2 regions of the Candidatus Villigracilis proximus genome follow, and region 2 is predicted to be linked to the other one. Evidence: riboswitches for the same ligand, from Rfam matches in the RefSeq annotation. Region 2 holds a riboswitch; the other holds the start of a gene.
What was found. Region 2 has a riboswitch for molybdenum cofactor ahead of IPL71_RS19140 (FmdE family protein). Riboswitches for the same ligand answer to the same signal wherever they lie in the genome.
Positions count from the first base shown of each region.

Region 1: it holds a riboswitch for molybdenum cofactor, as region 2 does, so the genes downstream of both, IPL71_RS20550 (nucleoside-triphosphatase) here and IPL71_RS19140 (FmdE family protein) in region 2, are expected to answer to the same signal.

Region 1 covers NZ_JADJUO010000022.1:37,706-45,457, reverse strand. Annotated here, with positions in the region: gene IPL71_RS20570 (radical SAM protein) at 1-1,048, shown strand, start outside; gene IPL71_RS20565 (twin-arginine translocase TatA/TatE family subunit) at 1,060-1,233, shown strand; gene tatC (twin-arginine translocase subunit TatC) at 1,243-2,037, shown strand; gene IPL71_RS20555 (twin-arginine translocase TatA/TatE family subunit) at 2,039-2,254, shown strand; molybdenum cofactor riboswitch at 2,351-2,508, shown strand; gene IPL71_RS20550 (nucleoside-triphosphatase) at 2,502-2,930, shown strand; gene IPL71_RS20545 (class I SAM-dependent methyltransferase) at 2,917-3,513, shown strand; gene IPL71_RS20540 (FmdE family protein) at 3,698-4,312, shown strand; gene xylB (xylulokinase) at 4,565-6,052, opposite strand; partial or broken gene xylA (xylose isomerase) at 6,119-7,286, opposite strand; gene IPL71_RS20525 (fibronectin type III-like domain-contianing protein) at 7,313-7,741, opposite strand.
Region 2 covers NZ_JADJUO010000019.1:95,887-103,638, reverse strand. Annotated here, with positions in the region: partial or broken gene IPL71_RS19185 (hypothetical protein) at 1-85, shown strand, start outside; partial or broken gene IPL71_RS26145 (hypothetical protein) at 215-340, shown strand; gene IPL71_RS19180 (hypothetical protein) at 298-405, shown strand; gene IPL71_RS19175 (hypothetical protein) at 472-1,071, shown strand; gene IPL71_RS19170 (S-layer homology domain-containing protein) at 1,068-1,637, shown strand; gene IPL71_RS19165 (hypothetical protein) at 2,464-2,787, shown strand; gene IPL71_RS19160 (HAD hydrolase-like protein) at 2,757-3,338, shown strand; gene IPL71_RS19155 (FAD-binding oxidoreductase/lyase) at 3,281-3,643, shown strand; gene IPL71_RS19150 (hypothetical protein) at 3,860-4,024, shown strand; gene IPL71_RS19145 (hypothetical protein) at 4,159-4,431, shown strand; gene IPL71_RS19140 (FmdE family protein) at 4,658-5,011, opposite strand; molybdenum cofactor riboswitch at 5,207-5,341, opposite strand; gene IPL71_RS19135 (ArsR/SmtB family transcription factor) at 5,471-5,845, shown strand; gene IPL71_RS19130 (thioredoxin family protein) at 5,868-6,119, shown strand; gene IPL71_RS19125 (arsenate reductase ArsC) at 6,296-6,694, shown strand; gene arsB (ACR3 family arsenite efflux transporter) at 6,718-7,752, shown strand, end outside.

The DNA of each region.
Region 1 (7,752 bases), on a different contig from region 2:
ATTTTTCATTTCGTTGAAATGTCATCGCGATTGTTTTTATTGCTTCAACCCCAACCAGGAAAATTACGAATACTTCCGCGAACACACCCGTGACGTGGTCGCGGAACTTGACGAGACCCACACATCGAAATCTGCGCTTGGGCACATCGCGTTGACCGGAGGCGAGCCGCTCCTGCACAAAGAAGAGACCTATCGCTTCTTCGAGCACGCGCGCGAACTGTATCCCGCTTCGCACACGCGTCTTTACACCAGCGGCGATCATATTGACCGCACTACATTGGAAGAATTGCAAAAGTCCGGCTTGAAGGAAATCCGTTTCAGCATCCGCATGCACGATCTCGCCAAGGGACAGATGCACACCTATGATCGCATCGCCCTCGCGCGTGAGTACATCCCGAGCGTGATGGTAGAGATGCCCGTCCTGCCGAACACGCTGGAAGAGATGAAGGATGTTCTGCTGCGTCTTGAAGAGTTGGGCATCTTTGGTGTCAACCTGTTGGAGTTCTGCTTCCCGTTGAATAATATCGAAGCCTATCGCGAGAAGGGATACAAGGTCAAGGCGCGACCGTTCCGCGTGCTGTACGACTACTGGTATGCAGGCGGACTTCCCATCGCGGGCAGTGAATTGGTTTGCCTGGATCTGGTCGATTTTGCGCTCGAAAAGGGATTGAAGCTTGGCGTGCATTATTGCTCATTGGAGAACAAACATACCGGTCAGCTTTACAAACAAAACAGCGGACAGCGCCTGCCTGCACGCATCCATTTTTCACAGCGCGATTACTTCCTCAAGACCGCCAAGGTCTTCGGTGAGGATATTCCCGCCGTGAAGCAAGTGTTCGACAAGGCAGGCTATCGCGAGTACGTTCTCAGTGAAGAACAAAACAGCCTGGAATTCCACGTCAACCAGATCAGCAGCTTGAAAAAGCTCAACGTCGATGTTGGGATCACCAGTCATGTGATCGAAGCGCGCAATGACGAACCGGTCTTGCGCGAACTCAAAGTGGATATCACCACACCACAGACATTCCGTCTTTCAAAAGATATATAAGGAGAAATAACATGTTTCATCTTGGAACCACAGAATTGATCATCATCCTCGTCATCCTCGTCCTATTGTTCGGCGTGGGACGCATCAGCAAGATCGCAGGCGAACTGGGCAAGGGCATGAACAACTTCCGCAATGGGCTGAAGGGCGATGAAGACCCCTCCGACGCCAGCGAGAAAAAAGGATAGGCGTTTTCCGTGACCGCAAATGTGACCGCTGAAAAGAAGGACAAACGTAAATGGCGCGATGTATTTCGCGCATTTGGGCGTGCCCATAAAAAAGCCAGCGTTCAACTGGAAGGTTCCGCGCCGCTGCTCAATCACCTCAACGAACTGCGGATTCGGGTCTTCAAGGCGTTCCTGGCATTGATGATCGCCACCGGCATCAGTTTCGTATTCTCCGAGCAGGTCATTGGCTACCTTGCTACGCCCATCGGCGGGATGTCAAAGCTTGTCTCCATCGAACTGACCGAGAATATCGCCATCTTCATGAAGGTCTCCCTGCTCGGCGGGTTTGTGCTTGCCATGCCGATCATCGTGTATCAGATCATGGCTTTCATCCTGCCGGGGTTGAAACACAATGAGCGCGGCTGGCTGCTCGTCATGGTTCCATTCGCCACCTTGCTGTTTGCTGGCGGTGTGGCATTCACCTGGTTCGTCATGCTGCCCACCGCCATCCCCTTCCTGACCGGCTTCATGGGCATCACCACGCAGGTACGCCCGGAAAACTATTTTGAATTCGTCACCAGCCTGATGTTCTGGATCGGCGTCTGCTTTGAAATGCCAATGATCATCATGTTCCTGGCGAAGTTGAAATTCGTCACGGCGAAACAACTCCTGAGCGGATGGCGCTATGCCATCGTGATCATGGCGATCGTCGCCGCATCTGTCACCCCGACAGTGGACCCGGTCAACATGGGCTTGGTCATGGCGCCGCTGATGGGGTTGTACCTGATCAGCATTGTTTTAGCCGCGATCGTCGGCAGAGGTTGACATGGATATTTTTGGGATCGGCGGCAACGAACTGATCGTCATCATCTTACTGGCAGCCATCATCCTCGGACCGGAACGCCTGGCGCGTTCGGCGCGAGAGATCGGCAAGTTCATCAAGAACGTAAAATCCTACTTCACTTCCCTTTCCAGCGAATTGAAAGCGGAGTTAGACATCCTTGATGAAATGGAAAAGGTCAAGAAGGATTTGCTAAAATAGGTCTGCTCACCCACTTGGGTGAGAGACAAAATACCCCGGAATGATGATGTAGAAAAACTCATCTGCCATTATCATAAAAACAGACGAATTTCGTCTCATAAAAAAACACTCCGATCCATTTTGCCTACCACGCAAGTCACGGCAAAGTGGACGGTCCCCGCAAGGGGGCAAGGGTCTCCCCGGAAACAGGGATGCCTCCCGAGATCCTGAAGGCAAACGGGATCGAATTGAAAAGGAGCCAATGGCTATGCAACTCTCTAAAAACTCGCCTGGCGCTCTGCTGGCGAGTTTGATTTCTCCGAATAAAAATAAACCCAGGCTGCTGCTGGTCACAGGTCTGCGAGGGGCAGGGAAAACCCTCTGGTGCCAGGATCTGGTCGGACGTGCCCGCGCGCGCGGACTGAACCTCTGCGGTCTGGTTTCCCCATCCGTTTTTATTAATAACAAAAAGGTCAGCATCGGTCTCAAAGATCTGCAGACGGGCGAACAGCGCCGCCTAGCCCATCGCAATGGCTATGAGGATAGCGACATCCAAACGCAGGATTTCAAACTCGTCCATCACTATGTAAAACGGGTCATCTTGATGGAAAAAGATCGCCTTATTCTCGACGGGAAGATTGCTCCTGCTTCGGGAAGCAGAATCCACGCTGAAGGTTTTGTCCATGTCGCATCCTGATGCAATGATCTGGAATGACCGCTACACGAAAGACGCGCGCTGGCGAAATCTGCAATCCCCGCGCAACCTGCTGACCACCCATCAAGATCTTTTGCCCCGCAACGGGCTCGTCCTCGATGCTGCCTGCGGCACAACACCCACCGGATTGCACCTCGCCCGTCAGGGATGGCAGGTCATCGCCTTGGACGTGTCAAATGCCGCTTTACGCATCGTCCAGTCTGAGGTCCAGAAAGAGGCGCTGCCCGTTTCCTTCGCACTGATGGACCTGGAAAATCCGTGGCTGCCATCGAATCGATTCGATGTTGTATTAAATTTTTATTTCCTGTCGCGTCCGCTCCTATCCACATATCGCAGATCCATAAAGCGCGGCGGATTGTTGTTCTTCGAAACCTTTGTACGGGATGAATCCTACTCGCCTGAAACAGACGGCAACCCGCATCACTATTTGGAACCGCAGGAATTGAAACATGCCTTCGCGGATTGGAACATCATCCACTATGAAGAGACTCAGCGAATTTCACATTCGATGCACCGCAGTAAATCAAGACGCATTGTACAAATGGTGGCTCGCAAACTCGAATAGAAGAAATGTGAAATTTACAACGCGCGAACTAGTAACGGTGACGGTCTTTGGCGCACTGTGGAGGCTGGTGGTCATGTCCTTTCGAATGCGCTTCGTCATGCCGAACAGATCATCCTTACGGCGGAGGCATGCGCATTTTGTCCCGAACTCAGCCGTAACTCTCCGCTTTGTATAGGAGCATGAAATGAATAACTTATCTGCATTGCTTGAAAAATCCGCCCGTGATCACAATCACTTGTGCCCGCGCCAGATCCTCGGAGTCCGCATCGGCCTCCGAGGCATCGGGTCATTGCAACTGGAAGCGGATCAAGGCTCGAAGCGGCTGCTCGTCATCACCGAAACAGACGGCTGTTTCGCCGATGGACTCTCCGCCGCGACAAACTGCACCGTCGGTCATCGCACCTTGCGCGTGGAAGATTACGGCAAAGCCGCCGCTACCTTCGTGGACACACAAACCGGTAGAGCCGTTCGCGTTGCGCCGGTAATCGACATCCGCGAGCGAGCCAGCGCATTCGTCACAGATGAGCCGCGCCACTACTTCGCGCAGATGCAGGCCTATCAAACCATGCCGGATGAAGATATGCTAACTGTTCAGGAAGTCTTTTTGAACACACCCATCGAACATATCATCTCCCGTCCCGGCATGCGCGTCAATTGCGACATATGTGGCGAGGAGATTATGAATGAAAGGGAAATCTGTTGTGAAGGCTCGATAATGTGTAAATCATGCATAGGAAGTGGCTATTATCGACCAGGTATCAAGGTGTGTCTTCCATATCAAATCTCATCTTATAAATGAGGCCAAAAAAATCTGTTTTTGACTCCTCCACATTTTCCCTTTCACAACCGCAATCGGATCAGCCCAGCGCGGCACAAATCATGTTTACGGGTATAAGTTCCGCCCCGCCCATTTTATACCCACCACATAGAGAATAAACTATCAAGAAATAAACGAGCGCCCCTATGCATAGGGGCGCTCGTTTATTTCTTCCTTAAAAAAACATAATCCCTGCGCAAGAAATTTATTCGCTATACACTGAAAAAAGCCTGACTATTGCATGTCACCAAACGTGGATTTCAATGCGGGGTATAGTCCTTGAAATACTTTGTATGATCTTCGATATACATCCATCTGTTTGGGGTCTGGCAGTGTGCTTCCCGTTAATTTGACACATGCCTTACAGGCACTTGCAACGTCCGGCCAGACACCTGCTCCAACACCCGCCAGCAATGCGGCCCCGTAAGCCCCGCCTTCCGTGGTGTTGACCGTGACCAGTTCCACCTCTAAAACAGAAGCAAGGATCTGCCGCCATAGCGCACCTTTTGTTCCGCCTCCCGAAGCACGGACTTGTGTGATCGTGTCCAATCCAGCGTTTTGAATGAGCGTAAAACTATCCTTCAATCCAAACGCAACTCCTTCCAACACGGCGCGTGTCATGTGCGCGCGGCTGTGGCGCAGAGTCAAGCCGATGAAAGCGCCGCGTGCTAACGGGTCGGGATGAGGCGTGCGTTCGCCGGAAAGATACGGCAGAAACTGCAATCCTTCACTTCCAGCAGGAATCGCTTCTGCTTCGTTTAATAAATCATCAAAACTTATGTCTGGCGCAAGCGTATCGCGATACCATTGCAAACTTCCGGCTGCCGAAAGCATCACGCCCATGAAGTGCCACATACCCGGCACAGCGTGACAGAACGCATGCAGCCGTCCTTCGGGCTCGATCAATGCAGATGGTGTGGTTGCAAACACCACGCCGCTTGTCCCAACAGTCAAACCAACAATGCCGGGTTCCACAGCGCCCACCCCCACAGCACCTGCGGCCTGATCACCGCCGCCTGCCGCAACCGGTGTTCCAATTTTCAATCCAGTGAGTGAAGCGGCCTCCGCTGTGACATGGCCCGTGAACTCTATCCCTTCAAAAGTTTTCGGCATCCATGTGCGCGGAATTTCAAACGCTGATAAAACTTCATCAGACCAATCGCGCAATTTCAAATCGAACAAGACCGTGCCTGCGCCATCCGCTTTATCCATCGCGTATTCGCCGGTCAACTTATACCGAATGTAATCCTTGGGCAATAAAACATGTTTTGCCTTCGCGTAAACTTCCGGTTCATTTTCTTTGACCCATAAAATTTTCGGCGCGGTGAATCCGGTTAGAGCGACATTGCCGGTGATCTGAATAAATTTTTCCCTGTCAATAATTTGATGGATCTCATCACACTGACTCTGCGTGCGCTGGTCGTTCCACAAAATGGCTGGACGTAAAACATTTCCCGCTTCATCCAACAGAACCAGTCCATGCATTTGACCTGTCAACCCGACGGCCGCGATTCGTTCCCCGCTGATGCCTGCTTTTTCCAAAACAGACCTGATACTCGCTGACACCGCTTCCCACCATTCCAGCGGATCCTGTTCCGACCACAAAGGTTTCGGTGTTTGTAGTGTGTGTGGGGTGGAGGCAACTGCAGTTACTTCACCGCTATCGTTAATCAATAACGCCTTGCTCGATGTTGTGGATGTGTCTATACCTAGAAAGTACATCGGTGCTCCTGTATCAGGTATCAGGTGTCAGGTTTTTCCTGACACCTGATACCTGGATCCGAAACGTTATCTCACGCCCAACAACACGTCCACCGTCAACTGGTCGAGACGTTCGTATTTCAATCCACGTCCGGCAATTGCGGGGCGGTCAAACATCTGGCTTTTGAGTGCATTGGCTTTTTTCAGCAGAGTATTTGCCAAGGTATTGATTCATGGAGCCGTCATCGGCATTGATCTCTGCCAGAAGAGATTGAATTTCCTGATCGGCATTCCATTGGGCTGCCTTTTCCTTGAGAATCAAATAGGTTCGCATACAACCGCGGGCAAAATCTTTCACACCCTCATAATCTTCGGTGCGATAGGCATGAGCATCGAAGTGACGGCTTGAGTCGTACTTGTTATCTTCAAGCAGTTTTACAAGGAAAAATGCGCTCTTGAGATTTACCGCGCCAAAGCGGAAGTCCTGGTCGTAGCGACCGAAGGCCTGATCGTTCAAGTCAATATGGAAGAGCTTGCCTGATTCCATGGCCTGCGCCACACCGTGGACAAAGTTGAGTCCAGCCATGTGTTCGTGCGCCACCTCAGGGTTCACGCCAACCATCTCGGGATGATCGAGGGTGTTGATGAATGCCAACATGTGCCCTGTGGTGGAATTGTAGATGTCACCGCGTGGTTCGTTGGGCTTGGCTTCGAGCGCAAATTTCAGATCGTATTTCTTATCGTTCACGTATTCGCACAGATAGTTCATCGCTTCGCGCGAGCGTTTGATGGCAGTGATGGGATCTTTGGTCGCGTCCGTCTCTGTGCCTTCGCGGCCGCCCCAGAAGACGTAAATCCTCGCACCCAACTCAACTCCCAGATCAATCGAATTCATGGTCTTTTGCAAGGCATAGGCGCGAACCTTTGGGTCATTGGATGTAAATGCGCCATCTTTAAAGATGGGCTCGGAAAACAAATTGGTGGTCGCCATGGGGACGACAAGGCCGGTATCTGCCAGCGCTTTTTTGAATTCTTTGAGGATGCTGTCGCGTTCGGCTGGGGTGGCGTCAATTGGGATGAGATCGTTGTCGTGGAAGTTGACGCCATACGCACCGACTTCGCCGAGCAGGCGTACCAATTCTGCGGGTGATTTCGCATCTCGTACGGGGCCTCCGAATGGATCCCGACCGACGTTGCCTACGGTCCATAGGCCGAAGGTGAATTTATTTTCAGGTTTGGGTGTGTAGTCTGACATGAGATACTCCTTTTGTTTTTTTGTTTTTACTTTATTTCAAATATTGCTGTAACAGGTTTTGGAGCGCCTAAATCCTGTCCACGGTTGCTGGGGGAACATCCGCCAACTTCCAAACGAAATTCACCAGGTTCGAGCGTGAGTTTGCCATCGTCATTAAAAAATGACATCATTTCCGGGGTGATGGTGAGTTTTATCTTGCGGCTTTCACCTGCCTTGAGTGTAACGCGTTCAAAGCCGATCAGGTGATGAAGCGGGACAATGCTTGAGGCTTGGGTATCTGTCAGGTAAAACTGGGCAACTTCGGCTGAGTCTGAAGCGCCGTTGTTGCGGAGAGTCAGGCTTACGTTGAGGGAATCTCCGAGCGTATGATTCTTTTTGTCGAGTTGTAAATCCGAATATTCAAAACACGTATAGCTTAGGCCAAAGCCGAAGGGATAGAGCGGCTCTTCTGTCATGTAGCGATAGG
Region 2 (7,752 bases):
ATATGGCGCCCGTCTTGTTATAAAAAACAGTATCCTGGCTAATAATGCTCCTGATTGTCAGGGCGCTGACAAGCCATGGCTATAACCTAATCGGCGTTATAGATGGATGCGCGCCTCAATCTCACGGGCGATCTGATTGGCACGAGTACCAATCCAATGAGCCCGGGCCTGGGCGTCTCTTCAGGATAACGGCGGGCCGACTCTCACATATGCGCTTATGGCTGGCAGTCCGGCAATCGATGCTGGTAATCCCGTGGGCAATGACGACGCTTCTGTCTTGCAACCGACCAGCGGGGTATATCCCGTCCTGTGGGTATTGCCTGTGATATTGGCGCTTTGAAGGTCAAGTGCCTGCGATACACATCAATATTACCGGTAATGCCGGCATTCCTGGCGCCACCCTGAGTTATACCGAAGGCGCACTTATCAGGGCCCGTTACCGCAGATGGCAGTGGCAATTACTCAATTCCAGTGTGGCTGGGCTGGTCTGGCGCAGTCACACCGTCTAAGCCGGGCTACGGTTTCACACCAGCAAAACGAATCTATAGTAATTTGGCCGCAGACCAAACTGATCAGAATTACACTGTATCATTTTCCACCTTTAAAGATTCCAGCTTTGAGTTTCATTCTTCCAGCCCTTTCTGGTCGGAATATTCCGTAAACTTTGGGGTGCCTTGGTGCATCGCTACCAATTGCGGAAATGGCGGAGGAACGGCTGGGCCGAGATCATATAATGGTTGGATCTGGTTTGGTGGCACTCCAAATATTGAGACGGGTTATGTTTCGCAGATCATCACCCTTCCCAATGGCTTTCCCAATCTCAAACTCCAGTTTTACCTTTGGATTGGCTATGCAGCACCCGGAAGTGATGCGGCAGATGCCTTTTTGGCCAAGGTGGATGGCGTGACTGTATTTTCAGCCAATGCAACCCAGCAGTACTTATACCCAACATACACTCCAGTTTTAGTGGATATCAGTTCCTTTGCCAATAATGGTCCCCACACAATAACTTTTTCCACGGTAACAGCTGGGCAGGTAGTCACCTTTAACCTGGATGATGTAAACTGGTGAATGTAACCTTCCTTGATGTTCCTTCAGATTACTGGGCTTTGCAATTCATAGACCGCTTGTACAGTGCCGGCATCACTGGCGGATGCTCGGTCACTCTGCTAAAATATTGCCCCGATAGCACCGTGACCCGCGCGCAGATGGCGGTCTTCTTATTGAAAGGCATGCATGGCTCAAGCTATACGCCACCTGCCATTAGCGGCAATACCGGCTTTGCTGATGTCGCTGTCGATCACTGGGCAGCAGCGTGGATCAAGCAACTTGCCGCCGAAGGGATCACCAGCGGCTGTGGTGCTGGAAACTATTGTCCCGACAGCACAGTTACCCGCGCGCAGATGGCAATCTTCCTTTTGAAAGCCAAAAACGGCTCCAGTTATGCTCCGCCTGCGGTGGGGGGCAGCACCGGCTTCAGTGACATGGCAGTCAATTATTGGGCAGCTCCATTCATCAAGCAACTGGTGGCCGATGGCATCACTGCCGGATGCGGCGGTGGTAATTACTGCCCCGATAGCTCAGTTACCCGCGCGCAGATGGCGGTCTTCCTCGTGAAGACATTTAATCTGCCGTAAGCGTAAATTTATACAACAAAAAATATGCACACCCCGAATTTAATAAATAAGGGGTAAAAAAAGATAGACCTCTGATATAAGCCAAGCTTTTGAAAAACGAAGCTTAATTGGAGGTATATCATGTTAAAAGATAAACGAAAGGCGTGGGAAAGGCAAGCGACCTTGGAAAAAACATGGCGCAGCTGGAAATTCATCTCGTAAGTTTTAATTCGCCGCACTTTCTATTTCCATTTGTTTTACCTGTAATCTAGAGTGGATGAACGAAGTAGTCAGCACACTAAGTGTAGTATTCATCAATCACTAGCGCCCTATAAATTGAAGCTACATCGAAATCCAAGCTGTACTGTCTTCTTATTGAAAATGGAGAGAGTGAGACCGTTATAGGGCGGGAAAAGCCAAACCTGCAAGTTCTCAGCATGATACGTTCCTAAGTTGGTCAGTGATAACTGGAGCAACGAGTTTGCTTATTCAACAGGTAACACGCCCTCAATATTCTCAATCGCATTGAAAATTATAAGAAATAAAAGGATAAATCTGTTTAACAGATGGTTATGCTTGGGTTATTGTGCATTAAATAGACCATCCATATTGCAAATGACAATCCTTGACGTACTTATCCTGGTTTCCTGAAACGGTCTTGTGCCTGTGTTTTCGCATCGGCCACATCGGGCGGCTTGGGCTTGCAGATGTAAAAGCGTTACTTTCAGCCATTGCCAAAACGCTAGTTGAAATGAACATACATATCTCTGAAAAGAATGAGGAATAAAAAAATGGACTTTGTTTATCAACGCTCCTACCATGGACTCTTAAAAGCCGTCATTTTGGATTGGGCTGGCACTGCTGTGGATTACGGTTCATTCGCCCGACAGCTGTTTTTCTGCGTCTGTTTGAGGATCAAAACGTAAAGATCACCCCTGAAGATGCGCGTTCTGGCATGGGATTGATGAAGAAGGATCATCTTCGCACCATTCTCGCCCGCCCTCAGGTAGCCGAAGCATGGATTGCCGCACACGGCAAGCCCGCTTCAGAAGACGATATTGACACACTCTTCAATAACTTTGTGCCATTACAAATTTCGGTCTTAAAGGAATTTGAGAACCAATTCCCGGATTTTTGGATGTGGTGCAGGAACTGCGTGACCGTGATATGAAGATCGGCACCACTACTGGTTACCTCCGCTCAATGATGGATATCCTTGCGCCGAAAGCCAAAGAAAATGGCTACGAACCCGATTGCATCGTTTGCCCCGATGAAGTCCCTGCCGGGCGGCCTTATCCGTGGATGTGCTATCAGAATGCAATTCAATTGGGCGTTTTCCCGATGCAGGCCATCGTAAAAGTTGGTGATACATTGGTCGACATTGAAGAAGGCTTGAATGCCGGCATGTGGACCGTTGGCTTATCCTTGACCGGAAATTTACTTGGCTTGAAGGAAGCAGAAGTTAACGCACTCTCAGAGGAAGATAAAGAAAGCGCGCTCGAAAAAATTGAAGCACAGTTCTATCAGACTGACGCTCATTATGTGATCGAAGGTATTTGGGATCTTCCAGATGTATTGGATGATATTGAATTTCGTCTCGCGCAGGTGGAGTGCTTGGGGTGCTGTCGCTTTACCTGGCAAAACAGAAAGCCGGGCGTGTACTTTTGCTCGAACGTGATTCAGTTGCGCAGGGAAACTCCAGCCTTGCGGCCGGCTTATTAACTCGCGGCCGCTTTAAATCTGACCATATCTCAATGGTGATCGAAACCTATAAAGCAATGGCAGAGATCGAAACACTCACCGGCCAATCTCTGGGTATGCACCAAACCGGATGTGTATACGCTGCCGTTTCACCCGATCATCAAAATGGAATCCGTCAACTGGCTGAAATATCTTCACAGATCAGCCTTTCGTTATTCTTCCAGATGCGCGCGCATATGCCCATCCTGAATCAAATCGTTTATTGTTTGGCTTTCGTGAAACACAATCGCTTAGCGTTGACCCCCGTCAATTGCCGCAAAGTATGAATGGGTATTTTTTTGATCAAGACTCAAACGGCTGGGAATCCTTAATGGAAGGAATGCCGGCTTTTGAAAATTTTTACCTCTGGCGAATAACATAAAAATTTCAAATTACATCAAAGGCCTTTCCAGCTACACACCCGATGGAAATTTTGTTTTAGGTGCTTTTCCAGATTTGGATGGATTCATCGCGGCCACAGGCTGCGCCGGAGCCGGCATTGCATGTCTGGCGGAATCGGACGCTTCATTTCTGAACTGGTAGTTGGTCTTGCTCCATTTATCGACTCAGCGCTTCATCGGATTGATCGCTTCGGCGAAATTGACCCGATGAGCTGTGAGTTCATTCAATCCTGTGCCGATGCCAGAGCAGGCAAGGTAACGGGTTAGGTTTCTTGTAATACGTAGAATGGGCAATTTATACTCAGGTGACAAGTTTTGTTAACGTTTTAAAAATACATTTGGAATCAATGTACAATACCTTTGGAATCACAATAAAATATCAGCACTAAAAGGATTAATTCATGACTACAACACTTGACCATTTTCGACATCTTAATAAAGGGGATCAAATTTCCCTTGTACTTGCAGGAATCATTGTAGACGGAACTTTTGAAGAGTTGGAGGGTGATTGCGTTGTATTGGTAGACGCAAAATCCCCTATTATCAAAAAGAAGAACTACACTTTAAATATCCCTGTTGAGAGTATTTACGCATGGGGAGAAAAACAAAAAAAAGAAAAGAAAAAAGAAAAGGAAAAGAAGAAGGAAAAGGAACAGAAGGAACAGCCTGAATAGCTGTTTTAGCGATGCGGCTTATTGCCAGTCACGATTGTTCGATATTAAGAAATTTTTGGTACTGGCTGCTGTTTAACCAATAGAAATTAAAAACCTGCACATCTGATCAGATGTGCAGGTTTTTATGAAGTAATTCATATATGGAAAGTGAAACGGAAAGTTGATAATACGCATGTCCTGTGCATGCTCGACGGAGCATATCGTGCCGTTTTGACGAACTTCACGCTCATTCATGATCTCTTCGCCGCACATCACAATTGACTCGCATGCCTGGGCGTGAGACGATGGCTTCGATGGGTGTCTTCAACTGTACCTCAGTGACAGTAAACATCACACCATCAGGCATGACCTGATACGCCTGCATTTGGGCAAAATAATGGCGGGGTTCATCCGGTGCAAATTGGTACGCCTGTTCGCGAATATCCAAAGCTGGCGCAACACGGATTGTCAGCCCGGTCTGGGTATCCACGAAGGTTGCTGCCGCCTTGCCATAGTCCTCCACGCGCAAGGTACGATGCCCAACCGTGCAATCCGTTGCCGCAGTCAGGCCATCGGCAAAACAGCCGTCCGTTTCGGTGATGACTAACAGGCGTTGCTACCCTGATTTGCGGATAAACCCAATGCCTTGAGCCCACATAAGCCCATGCGCACGCTGAGGATCTGGCGCGGGCAGAGATGGGAATGGTCACGGAGGATTTTTCAAGCAGGGGTTGAATATTCATTCTGGAACTCCAAAAAACAAAAAGGCTGCCTTATGGAAAGGAACAGCCTCAAATGAGTCGAGGGTTAGTCTCCTTTCCAAATGGGGGGAAGGCAATGTTTCCGTTGCCTCCTGAATCACAAGTGTGATCTGCCCTGTTCCCATGCCATGATTGGTGTAGGGAAACAGGCTTCGGAGAGAATTGGGGAAAGTTTGACTGTTTTTTGTAAATTGCAGGGGAAACCCTTGCACGAGCAGTAACTTGCGACATTCCCAAGCCTGGCACACTACATATTCATATTTGAGAATGTGTAATACAATGTATTCATGGAGCTGAATATGAAGCAAGATTCTCTACAACCCATTGTTTCCCTGCTTGAATCTATCTCGCCCCTGGCGCGGCTGAAACTTCTCCTGCTGATCGGTGCGGGTGAAGCTTGTGTTTGCCATCTCGAAACACAGCTTGGGTATCGTCAGGCTTATATTTCGCAGCACCTTATGGCTTTACGACAAGCGGGTTTACTGGATTCACGACGCGAAGGAAAATATATTTTTTATCGGCTGGCAAAACCCGAGGTTTTATCGCTCATCCAGCAAGCGGCGCAAATGATGGGCGTGGAACTGCCTCACATGGAAACAGTGGGTCCTGAAGAACAGTGCGGCTGTCCTACTTGCGTTCCGACCCATGATCTTGTTTCTCTCAATCAAACCTAATCCTCACATATAAGGAGTTCACATGCTAACTATTAAAGTTCTCGGTTCAGGCTGCGCCAACTGTAAAAAGCTGGAGGCCATTACCCGCCAGGTTATAGACCAGATGGATGTGCAAGCCGATGTCATCAAAGTGACTGAATATCCCGATATCATGGCGTACAACGTCATGTCTACGCCAGGGTTGGTTATCAATGAAAAAGTTGTTTCAATGGGACGTATTCCATCAGCTGCCGAAATCACAACTTGGCTGGCTAATGCGGTTGAAGCTGCATAGTCTATTTGAATTTTTAGATAAGGAAAAATTATTCCTGCCCATGTGCTGCCTATCCCAACCCCGCGGTGAGTCTTGTGCTTGAATGGGCAAACTTTTGAGGGGCGCGGCCCCCCAAAACCCCCCCGCACCCGAACACGTTGTGATACAACTTTGCCCAAAAAACAGGAGGTAACACCATGAGAAAAGTTTTATTTCTATGCACAGGAAATTCCTGCCGTTCACAAATGGCAGAGGCAATTGTCAATGCGCGGATGGGGGATACCTGGGAAGCTGTCAGCGCAGGAACGAAGCCTACGGGGTATGTCCACCCTAAGGCGTTGGAGGCTCTGTCAGAAATCGGGATCCAACACACGGGTAGGTCGAAGCGCGCAGACGAATTTCAAGGCGTTGACTTTGATCTCGTCGTGACGGTTTGTGATTCAGCCGCTGAAGAATGTCCCATCTGGCTTGGAAAAGGAAAGCGCACTCATCATAGTTTTCCCGACCCTGCCATTGCTGATACCATGGATGACTTTCGCAAGGTGCGCGATGACATTGAAATTGAAATCACCAAATTGCTGACGCAGTTTGGATAATATTTTGAATTTGGAGGTTATTTATGTCTGAAGTTGCTGCAACACAAAGCCTGAGCAAAAAGCTCTCGTTCCTTGATCGTTATCTGACGCTTTGGATTTTCCTGGCGATGGCTGTGGGTGTGGGAATTGGATTCTTGTTTCCTGATGGAGTCCAGAGTTTCAATACGGCGGTCTCTGTTGGAACAACCAACATCCCGATTGCGATTGGGCTGGTCTTGATGATGTACCCGCCCTTTACCAAAGTAAAGTACGAAGAATTAGGGGATGTGTTCCGCAATAAGAAAGTACTGACGCTCTCTCTTATTCAAAACTGGGTCATTGGTCCCGTGCTGATGTTTGTGCTTGCCATCATTTTCCTGCGCGGTTACCCCGACTATATCGCTGGACTGATCATGATCGGTCTGGCGCGCTGTATCGCGATGGTGATCGTCTGGAATGAACTGGCGAAAGGCGATACTGAATATGCTGCTGGACTGGTGGCGTTCAATAGTGTCTTTCAAGTATTGTTCTATAGCGTGTATGCCTATGTATTCCTGACGGTTTTGCCGACATGGTTTGGATTGGATGGCGTGAGAGTAAACATCACGATGGGACAGATTGCCGAGAGCGTCTTCATTTACCTGGGCATTCCGTTCCTTGCTGGTTTCCTGACCCGTTTTGTATTGGTACGAATGAAAGGCAAGGAGTGGTATCAAAAGGAATTCATTCCCAGAGTCAGCCCGTTGACTTTGATCGCCCTGCTCTTCACCATTGTGGTCATGTTCTCACTCAAAGGCAACCTGATCGTGCAGATCCCAATGGATGTGGTGCGAATCGCCATCCCGCTCCTGATCTATTTTGTGGTCATGTTCCTGGTTTCATTCTGGATGGGACATCGTCTGGGCGCGAATTATGCACAGACCACCACGCTTTCCTTTACAGCCGCCAGCAACAATTTTGAACTGGCGATTGCCGTGGCTGTTGCAGTCTTTGGTATCAACAGCGGCGCGGCGTTCGCAGCAGTCATTGGTCCGCTGATGGAAGTGCCTGTGATGATCGGGTTGGTCAATGTGGCGTTC